3 regions of the Janthinobacterium sp. 64 genome follow, and region 2 is predicted to be linked to each of the others. Evidence: predicted binding sites of a transcription regulator. Region 2 holds the regulator's gene; each other region holds the start of a gene.

Region 1 (3,278 bases), 2.6 Mb from region 2:
AGGCTTGCAGCACACGGGCGGCCTCGGGCGTGGCCAGGGAGGCGATCTGGGCGACGGCGGCGACTCTGGCGTCGGAATCGTCGCCGGAGAGGGGTTTCAGCAGATCGGGAGGAATGGCTGCCTGCGCAGACAGCGGCAACAGGCAAAGTAATAACAAAATACGACGTAGCAGACGCATGCGGAAAGACCTCTCATCGTTACTTCAGCCCAAGCGAAATCTGGGGTCAGACGGGAACGCCGAGTTCCGTCGGGGGAATTCGTCCCAATGGGACGAATTCCGATCGCGAAGCGAGTGACCCCGGCCTTTCTGCTGCTAACTCATAACTTCTGCTTGCCCTCATTCCCCTTGATAAACGGGCTCCACGGCTGGGCGCGTATCGGTTCCTTGGTTTTCCACACGACATTGAATTGCCCATCGGCCTTGATCTCGCCGATCATCACGGGCTTGTGCAGGTGGTGATTCGTCGCATCCATGGTCAGGGTAAAACCCGATGGCGCCTTGACGCTTTGGCCGGCCATGGCGGCGATCACCTTGTCCGTGTCCGTCGATTTCGCCTTTTCCACGGCTTGCGCCCACATGTGGATGCCGACATAGGTCGCTTCCATCGGGTCGTTCGTCACGACCGAACCCGCGTTCGGCAGCTTTTGCGCCACGGCATAGGCTTTCCACTGCTTGATGAAGGCGGCATTCACGGGGTTCTTGACGGATTCAAAGTAATTCCACGCCGCCAGATGGCCGAGCAAGGGTTTGGTATCGATGCCGCGCAACTCTTCCTCGCCGACGGAAAACGCGACGACGGGCACGTCCGTGGCCTTCAGGCCGGCATTGCCCAGTTCCTTGTAAAACGGCACGTTGGAATCGCCATTGATGGTGGAAATGACGGCCGTCTTGCCGCCCGCGGAAAACTTCTTGATGTTGGCGACGATGGTTTGATAATCGGCGTGGCCGAACGGCGTGTAGACCTCGCTGATATCGCTATCCTTGACCCCTTTGCTTTTCAAAAAGGCGCGCAGGATCTTGTTGGTGGTGCGCGGATACACGTAATCCGTGCCCAGCAGCACGAAGCGCCTGGCGCCGCCGCCATCTGTGCTCATCAGGTATTCCACCGCCGGGATCGCCTGCTGGTTCGGTGCCGCGCCCGTATAAAACACGTTCTTTTCCAGTTCCTCGCCCTCATATTGCACCGGGTAAAACAGCAGGCTGTTGAGCTCCTTGAACACTGGCAAGACGGATTTGCGCGACACGGACGTCCAGCAGCCAAACACGACAGCCACTTTATCCTGCGCCACCAGTTGTCTCGCTTTTTCCGCGAACAAAGGCCAGTTCGATGCGGGGTCGACGACGACGGCTTCCAGCTTCTTGCCCAGCACGCCGCCCTTGGCATTGATTTCGGCGATCGTCATCAAGGCTACGTCCTTCAGCGACGTTTCGGAAATGGCCATGGTGCCCGACAGCGAGTGCAAAATGCCCACCTTGATCGTATCGGCGGCCAGGGCTGCCTGCATGGTGATGGACGTGGCCAGAGCGAATGCGCCGGCGGCGGCCGCTTTCAGGATGATGCGTCGTGACATGGGGACTCCTGTGATGGGTTCGTGGGGTCAAAGCTGGGCATACGATGTTGATAAAGCAGAATGCATGCCAGCACCGGCAGGTGTCCGCCATGGTGCATGCGGCTCCCGCCGCACGAAAAAAAAACCTGGCTGCACAAGGACTGTGCAGCCAGGTTTCAAATTGCCGTAAAACGGTGCGCCGAAGAAGTTACTCCTTGCGCGGCGCTCCACGCAAGCGGCGCCAGCCCTTGCGCCCCAGCGGGAACAGCAGCACGAACGCGATCAGCCACGGCAGGATATAGGCCATGGCCGTGATGGCGTTGGCCACGCCTTCCGACAGGTTTTCCGTGAAATTGCCCAGCGAGCGCTTGACGGGACGCCAGAACGATTGCTTGCCTTCGGCGCTGATGGCCACGTTCAGCAAGTCCGTGTCGATGCGCTGCATCAAGAGCGCATTGGCCGCCGTCGCCTGCTCCAGCTCCACTTGCACAGTGGCCAGTTCCTTGCTCACCTTGATCAGCGCATCGACATTCGCGCCCGAGCGCTTTTCCAGGTCTTGCAATTGCGCCTGGTATTGCTTGAGCATCTCCAGGCGTTTCTTGCTGTCGAGCACGGGGCGGCCCAGGTCTTCCACCTTGGTGCCCTGGCTGGTGACGTCGCCTTCGGCCGCGACCAGCGCGACAAGCTTCTTGATGCCGGCCGGCTTGGCGCGCATGCTGATGCGCGCATGCACATAGCGCCCACTGTCGAGGCTGGAGTCGAGCAGCAAGCAGCCGTTTTCCGTGTCGGCCTTGCAGGCGGCGACCACTTTTTCATACAGGGGCCGCACTTGCGCCTCATTCGTATCGACGCTGACATTATGTTCATAGGCAAGAAACTCGCTGCCCTTTTCCTTGCCATCGAGACGCGCGGCGCTCGACTGCCCACCGCTCTCGCCCTTGCCGCCGCAACCGGCCAGCAGCATCAGGCCGATCAAGCCAATACAGATTTTTTTCATGGTTTCTTTCTTTGGATTATTTTTGCAGAGGCAACAATTCAATATCGGGCAAGTGCGCCGCCACGTCCTGCACCGTCGCATGGCCGGTCAGCGATGCGATCACCTGGGGCAACGGTTCCGCCCAGATTTCCGGCAAGTCGCGTTCCTCGGGCGCCAGCACGGGAAAGGCCAGCTGCTCGCGTGGCGGCACAAAGGCGGCATCGACGCCGGCCTTGTTGCCGCGCGCATCGATGCGGTACCAACCAAAGTCCTGCAGATACACGGCGTTCAAGCCGTGCAGGCAAAACGGCGGCCCCGCTTCGCCCACGGCCAGGCGCTGGTAGCACAGGCCGGCGGGAATGCCGTTGGCACGCAGCAGCGCGGCCAGCAAATGGCTCTTCGCATAACAGTATCCCGTGCCATGCTGCAAGACGTCGGAAGCGCGGCAAGTGACGGGATTGCGCTGGTAGTCCCAGCTGTGGGCCACCTCGTCGCGCACGAAGGCAAAGCAGCGCGCTGCGATGACCGCGTCGCCCACGGCGCCTGCCGCCAGTGCGGCCGCCCTGGCGCGCACGGCCGGATGGTCGCTGTCGATATACAGGCTGCTGCCTAGATAGGAGGAAAAGTCGGTAACCATGGCATCAAGGTCATGCAAAAAGATAATGCGCGATTCTAGTCGAAGCCGGGCGAAATCGAGCGTTTCCTTGTGCAGGAACAAAGAAAATCCACGCGCCGGGCCAGCTGCGCGGGG
Region 2 (3,278 bases):
GCTGGCCGGCCAGGCGCGACAGGAAATAACTGCCGCCCACGTCCGGGAACAAGCCAATATTGACTTCCGGCATGGCCATGCGCGTGCGGCCCGTGACGATGCGCAGGCGGTTGCCTGGCCCGGCTTGCGCCACGCCCATGCCGCCGCCCATCACCACGCCATCCATCACGGCGATATACGGTTTCGGATAGAAATGAATCACATGATTTAAGGCGTATTCTTCCGTAAAGAAATCTTCCAGCAAGGCACTGCCGCCTTGCGGCGTGGCCAGGCCCGCATCGTAAAAGAAACGGATGTCGCCACCGGCGCACAGGGCTTTTTCGCTGCTGGAACGGATCACCACGGCGTCCACCTGCGGATCGTCGCGCCAGGCCAGCAACGTCGCGCTCAAGGCGCGCACCATCTCCAGCGACAGGGAATTGAAGGCTTTCGGACGGTCGAGCACGATGTGCCCGGTGCGGTTGCGGATGGAGGTCTGGACGAAGTCGCTCATGGCAGGCAGGAAAGAAGTGAAAGTGCAAACATTCTAGCCCTTGCGCGGGGAAGATTGCGTTCGACAGGTACGGGCGCAAAAAAGGGCGCAAGATGTGCGCCCTTAGTTGATCACAACTGCTGGAAGCGGGTGGCCTTAAACGGCGACGACGGCGTCTTCCTCGGAGTTGTCTGGCAGATGCTTGATCGCCTCTTTACCGTGCCCTTGCACTTTGGTTTTGTATTTCATCACTTGCCTATCGAGCTTGTCGATCAGGGTATCGATCGCGGCGTACAGGTCGTGCGCCAGGCTTTCCACATAGACAGTCTTGCCACTCAGACGCAGGTTGACTTCAGCCTTTTGACGTTTTTCTTTCTCTTTGAGGTTATCCACGGTCAGAATCACGGCGATATCGATGACTTGATCGAAATGACGTTTCACGCGCTCCAGCTTCGTTTGTACGTATTCACGGATGGCTGGTGTCACTTCGAGATGATGTCCGCTGATGGTGAGATTCATACACACTCCTAAAGATGATCGGGTTCGTGCGGTCCATCCTGTCCGGCCCGCAGAGGAACCGAAAAAAACTTACAAACACTTACGCAGGCTCACTGGCGGAATTTTCAACGCTTCCCGGTATTTGGCAACAGTACGTCGCGCAATCACCATGCCTTGTTCCCCCAGCATGTCCGCAATCTTACTGTCGGATAAAGGATTTTTAGGGTCTTCTGCTCCTGTCAGTTGCACGATCAATGCCCGTATCGCCGTCGATGACGCTTCGCCCCCCGCTTCGGTGGCGACGTGGCTACCAAAGAAATATTTCAACTCGAACATGCCGTGCGGGGTCAGCATGTACTTTTGAGTTGTTACCCGCGAGATAGTACTCTCGTGTAAACCTAGTGTATCAGCTATTTCACGGAGCACAAGGGGGCGCATGGCAACGGCCCCATGCGAGAAAAAGTTCTTTTGTCTTTCTACTATCGCCTGTGCCACGCGCAGGATGGTGTCGAAGCGCTGGCGCATATTCTTGATCAGCCACTTGGCTTCCTGCAACTGCGCACCCATGGCGCCCTCGCCCTTGCCCTGCTTGAGCAAGTTGGCGTACATGGCGTTGACGCGCAGGCGCGGCATGACGTCATTGTTCAGGGTGACTTGCCAGCCATTGCGCGCGCGCTTGACGACGACATCGGGTACCACGTAATCGGACACATCCGAGGCGAACACGGCGCCCGGATGCGGATTGCACTGGCGAATCACCGTCTGCGCTTCGCGCAAGTCTTCCTCGTCGCAATCGAGGGCTTTTTTCAGCTTGTTGAAATCGCGCTGGGCAAACCAGGCCAGGTGCTTTTCCACGATGACGAGGGCCATGCGCCGCGTCACCATGGCGACGTGCGGCAAACGCTTGATCTGCAGCGCCAGGCATTCGGACGCATTGCGCGCGCCCACGCCGGGCGGATCGAAACTTTGCAGCAGCGACAAGGCCGTGCGCAGTTCGTCGGCGTCGATTTCCAGCTCTTCCGGCAGGCGCGCCAGGATGTCGTCGAGCGACTCTTCCAGGTAGCCATTGTCGTCGAGCGCGTCGATGATCAGCTCGACCAGCGCGCGGTCGCGCAATTCGAGCACCGTCACGCGCATCTGCTCCATCAGGTGCTCGCGCAGGGTGCAGTGATGGGCCTCCAGTTGCGGACGCGAATCCTCATCGTCGGGCGCCTTGCCGCGGCTCGCCTCGCTCCAGTCGCTGTCGCCGCCGTCCGCGGCGGCCGGGCCCTCGCCCGCCTCGCCGTCAAAGGCTTCCGCTTCGGCCGGCGCCGCAGGCGCCTCCTGGCCTGGCGGCTGGGGCGGCGCTTCGGCCGGCGCGGCCGTGGAACTGAGGGCCCCGTCGGACAGCAGGCGCAGCGAATGGTCGAGCGGATCGTCCAGGCGTTCGAGCAAGGGATTGTCCGTCAGCAGTTGCTCTAGTTCCTGGTGCAATTCCAGGGTAGACAATTGCAACAGGCGTATCGATTGCTGCAACTGCGGCGTCAGTGCCAGGTGCTGCGAAGTGCGCAGCTGCAATGATTGTTTCATTGGCTCACATACGGAAGTGTTCGCCCAGATAGACCCGGCGTACCGACTCGTTCGCGATGATGTCGTCGGGGCGTCCCGACGCCAGCACCGAGCCCTGGTTGATGATGTAGGCACGGTCGCAGATACCCAGCGTCTCGCGCACATTATGGTCGGTGATGAGCACACCGATATTGCGCTCCTTCAAGAAGCGCACGATACGCTGGATCTCGATCACGGCGATGGGGTCGACGCCGGCGAACGGCTCGTCGAGCAGCACGAAACGGGGGTCGGTGGCCAGCGCGCGGGCGATTTCCACGCGGCGGCGCTCGCCACCCGACAAGGACAGCGCCTGGTTCTCTCGCAACTTTTCAATTTGCAAGTCGGCCAGCAATTTATCCAGGCGCTCTTCGATCTCGGCCTTCTTCAAAGGACGGCCTTCAACGGTCTGGATTTCCAGCACGGCGCGGATATTGTCTTCCACCGTCAGCTTGCGGAAGACGGACGCTTCCTGCGGCAGATACGACAGGCCCATCTGCGCGCGGCGGTGGATCGGCAGGCGGGAAATGTCCACGCCGCTGATATCGATGCTGCCGCCGTCCGACGGCACCAGGCCGACGATCATGTAGAACGAGGTGGTTTTGCCGGCGCCGTTCGGGCCCAGCAGCCCCACCACTTCGCCGCATTCGACTTGCAGTGAGACATCATGCACGACTTGCCGCTTGCCATAGGTTTTTTGCAGCCCGCGAACGATCAGGGTGCT
Region 3 (3,278 bases), 200 kb from region 2:
CTCAGCAGCCATGGCCCGCTTTGCCATTCCGCCTGGATATACGGGTCGAGACTGGAGACGACATCCTGCTCGTCGCGGCGCAGCTTGCCTTTTACGCCAAAGCTATTGCCAATGTAATTTTCATAGCCGGTGCGGTCATCGCTGGAGCGGCCGTAATCGATGCCGATGGTGGTGCTCAGTTTGCCGCCGGCCAGCTGGTTCACGTGCAGCCAATTGGTATCGATGCCATAGAACTGACGCTGGAAGTCGACCACGCCGCCTGAGTGTGAGGGAGGGTTCTGGAAACCGATGTTGAAAGCCTGGTACTGGATCACATCGCGGTTGCCGCCATACACCATCACATGCAGGCGGTCGTCGCCGAACGACTGTTCATAAGTGGCGCCGATTTGTTGGTGGTCGATGCTCTTGCGCGTGTTGTAGCGCTCGGCCAGGGTGCGTTTCGGGTTCTGTGTATCCGTCGTATCGATTTCGCCGGCGCGCGAGTCGCGGGCAAACGTGGCCCAGGTGGCGCCCAGCGGATCTTGCGTGTTGCCTTGATGCAGGCTGTTGGCAACGATGGTCAGCTTGCTGTCCGCATTGGGCTTGACGGTGATCTTGCCGAAGGCCTGTTCGCGCGTGGCGGCGCTGTGGTCGCGGAAACCATCCGTGCGGAAGCGCGAGCCGTCGAGCACGTAGCCGATACCGCCTGCCTGGCCTTGTGCCGTCAGGTCCACCTTGCTGGTGCCGAAACTGCCGCCCGTTACATTCAATTCGACGGACGGGGGATTTTGCCCATCCCTGGAAAACAGCTGGATCACGCCGCCCGAGTGATTGCCGTAGATGGCGGAGAAAGGTCCGCGCAGCACTTCGATGCGTTCTGCCGTGTCGAGGTTGAAGGTGGCGGCCTGGCCCTGGCCGTCCGGCATGCTGGCAGGAATGCCATCGCTGACCAGTTTGACGCCGCGCACGCCGAAAGCCGAGCGTGCGCCGAAGCCGCGCGACGAGATCTGCAAGTCTTGCGCATAGTTCTGGCGGTTTTGCACAACCAGGCCTGGCACGGCGGCCAGCGCTTCCGACGCGTTGACGCGGATTTGCCCATCCTGGATGCGGGCGCTGTCGACAACGTCGATCGAGGCCGGCACTTCCTGGCTGGGGTGGGCGATGCGGCTGCCGCTGACGACCACCGTATCCATCAGTTGCCCGTTGGCCAGGTCAGCTGCCTCGGCGGCAAAAACGTGGGGGGCGAGGGTGGCGCTGCCGGCGACAAACAGGCTGGCAATGGTGTTCAAGCGGAAACGATGCTGCATGCGGATTCTCCAATGTGATTAAAAGCCTGCTTTGGTCGCGTGCGCGGCGCAGGTCTGCATAGTTGTATCAAGCAATATGCCTGCCATGTCTCCATTGGTGGGCTGAAATTATACGCGTGTCGGTGGCACGGCGTTTGCATGCAGCAATGTTCAGAGGCGCCGATGCCGCGCGCTTTTCCTGTGTTTTTCCATTGAAAAGGTGATTATGCCCAACTTCTTCTCACGCTTGCGCCAGGTGTGCTGGCTGCTGCCTGCGCTCGCCAGCACCGCCCTCCAGGCCGCTCCTTTTGCCTATGTCCCCAATGAAAAATCGGGCACCTTGAGCGTGATCGATACGGCCACCGACCAGGTGGTGCGCCAGATCGCGGCAGGCAAGCGGCCGCGCGGCATCGCCGCCGACCCCAGCGGACGGCAATTGTTTGTTACCGATGCGGCCAGCAGCGCCTTGTTGCTGATCGATAACGCGACCGGCACGCCCGTGCGCACGGTGGCGCTGGGCAAGTCGCCGGAAGGGGTCAGCGCCTCGCAAGATGGTAGTCATGTGGCCGTGGCCGTCGAGGAAAACAATAGCGTGGCCTTGCTCGATGGCCAGACGGGCGTCTTGCTAGCCGATATCAAGGTGCACGGACGTAACCCGGAACATGCCGTATTCAGCCCGGACGGGCGCTGGCTGCTGGTCAGTGCGGAAGAGGCCGAGCAAGTCGATGTCATTGATGTGGCGCAACGCCGCCAGGTCGCTTCCATCGCCGTGGGCCTGCGGCCGCGCGGCATCGGTTTCAGTCCGGACTCGGGCCGTGCCTACGTGGCGTGCGAACTGGTCAATGCCGTGTATGTGATCGACATGGCCGAGCGCAAGGCCATCGCCACCATTCCAGCGGGCAAGAATGCGAATGGCATCGCCGTCCATCCTGGCGGCAAGCAGGTGTATGTCTCGAACGGTATCGATGGCACGGTGATGGTGATCGACACCGCCAGTCATCAGGTCACGGCCACCATTCCCGTCGGCAAGCGTCCGTGGAATATGGCCATCACGCCCGATGGCAGCAAACTGTACGTGGCCAATGGCCGCTCGAACAGCGTTTCCGTCATCGACACGGCCAGCGCGCGCAAGGTGGCCGATATTGCCGTGGGCGAATTGCCATGGGGCGTGGTGATTCGCTAGTGACACAGGTGCAGGTGTTCCAGTCTGGTACACCTGTTCCATTGTGCAGCGGCTCAAGCCCGGGCATGCGCTGAAAAGCGCGCCGGTATTGACGCCACACCCTTGTAACAGGGGGAAAAGCGGCTAAGTTTGTAGTGGGATGGCGAGCTGGCACGGCATTTGCGGAAGACTCCGTGTACTCACCCCATCTGTACCAGGACGTTTGATTTTAATTAAAGTATTTCCATTCTAATTAACCCGATAGAGGACGACATGAATCTCGCAGACATCAGCAAACTGGGCGTAGCCAATCCCTTCAAACAACGCTATGACAATTACATCGGCGGCAAATTCGTTGCCCCAGTAAAAGGTGAATACTTTCCTAACATTACGCCGATCACGGGCTTGCCATTTTGCGAAATTGCCCGTTCCACGGCGGAAGACGTCGAGCTGGCCTTGGACGCCGCCCATGCCGCCAAGGATGCCTGGGGCAAGACCTCGCCTGCCGAGCGCGCCAATATCCTGAACCGCATCGCCGACCGCATCGAACAAAACCTGAGCCTGATTGCCACGGCGGAAACCATCGACAACGGCAAGCCGATCCGCGAAACGATGAATGCCGACATTCCGCTGGCCATCGACCATTTCCGTTATTTTGCCGGCTGCATCCGCGCGCAGGAAGGTTCCGTCGCGCAAATCGATGCGGAAACCTATGCCTATCACTACCACGAGCCGCTCGGTGTCGTGGGCCAGATCATTCCGTGGAATTTCCCGATTCTGATGGCCGTATGGAAACTGGCACCAGCCCTGGCCGCCGGCAATTGCGTCGTCTTGAAACCGGCCGAGCAAAC

Evidence for each region. The regulator sigma-54, encoded in region 2, starts transcription at its own class of promoters, with help from an activator protein. The targets are predictions, from matches to a motif close to TGGCANGNAANCTGCTTT.
Region 1: a site for sigma-54 is predicted at 1,625-1,642, ahead of urtA (urea ABC transporter substrate-binding protein). Genes of this name have one in related genera too.
Region 3: a site for sigma-54 is predicted at 1,410-1,427, ahead of CLU91_RS19645 (beta-propeller fold lactonase family protein). Genes of this name have one in related genera too.

What each region holds. Positions count from the first base shown of each region.
Region 1 is NZ_PHUG01000001.1:1,646,153-1,649,430, forward strand. It holds gene urtB (urea ABC transporter permease subunit UrtB) at 1-178, opposite strand, end outside; gene urtA (urea ABC transporter substrate-binding protein) at 319-1,572, opposite strand; gene CLU91_RS07180 (DUF4349 domain-containing protein) at 1,760-2,548, opposite strand; gene CLU91_RS07185 (transglutaminase-like domain-containing protein) at 2,565-3,164, opposite strand.
Region 2 is NZ_PHUG01000001.1:4,265,935-4,269,212, reverse strand. It holds gene CLU91_RS18785 (enoyl-CoA hydratase/isomerase family protein) at 1-493, opposite strand, end outside; gene hpf (ribosome hibernation-promoting factor, HPF/YfiA family) at 629-991, opposite strand; gene CLU91_RS18775 (RNA polymerase factor sigma-54) at 1,061-2,539, opposite strand; gene lptB (LPS export ABC transporter ATP-binding protein) at 2,544-3,278, opposite strand, start outside.
Region 3 is NZ_PHUG01000001.1:4,464,209-4,467,486, forward strand. It holds gene CLU91_RS19640 (TonB-dependent receptor family protein) at 1-1,286, opposite strand, end outside; gene CLU91_RS19645 (beta-propeller fold lactonase family protein) at 1,492-2,448, shown strand; gene adh (aldehyde dehydrogenase) at 2,701-3,278, shown strand, end outside.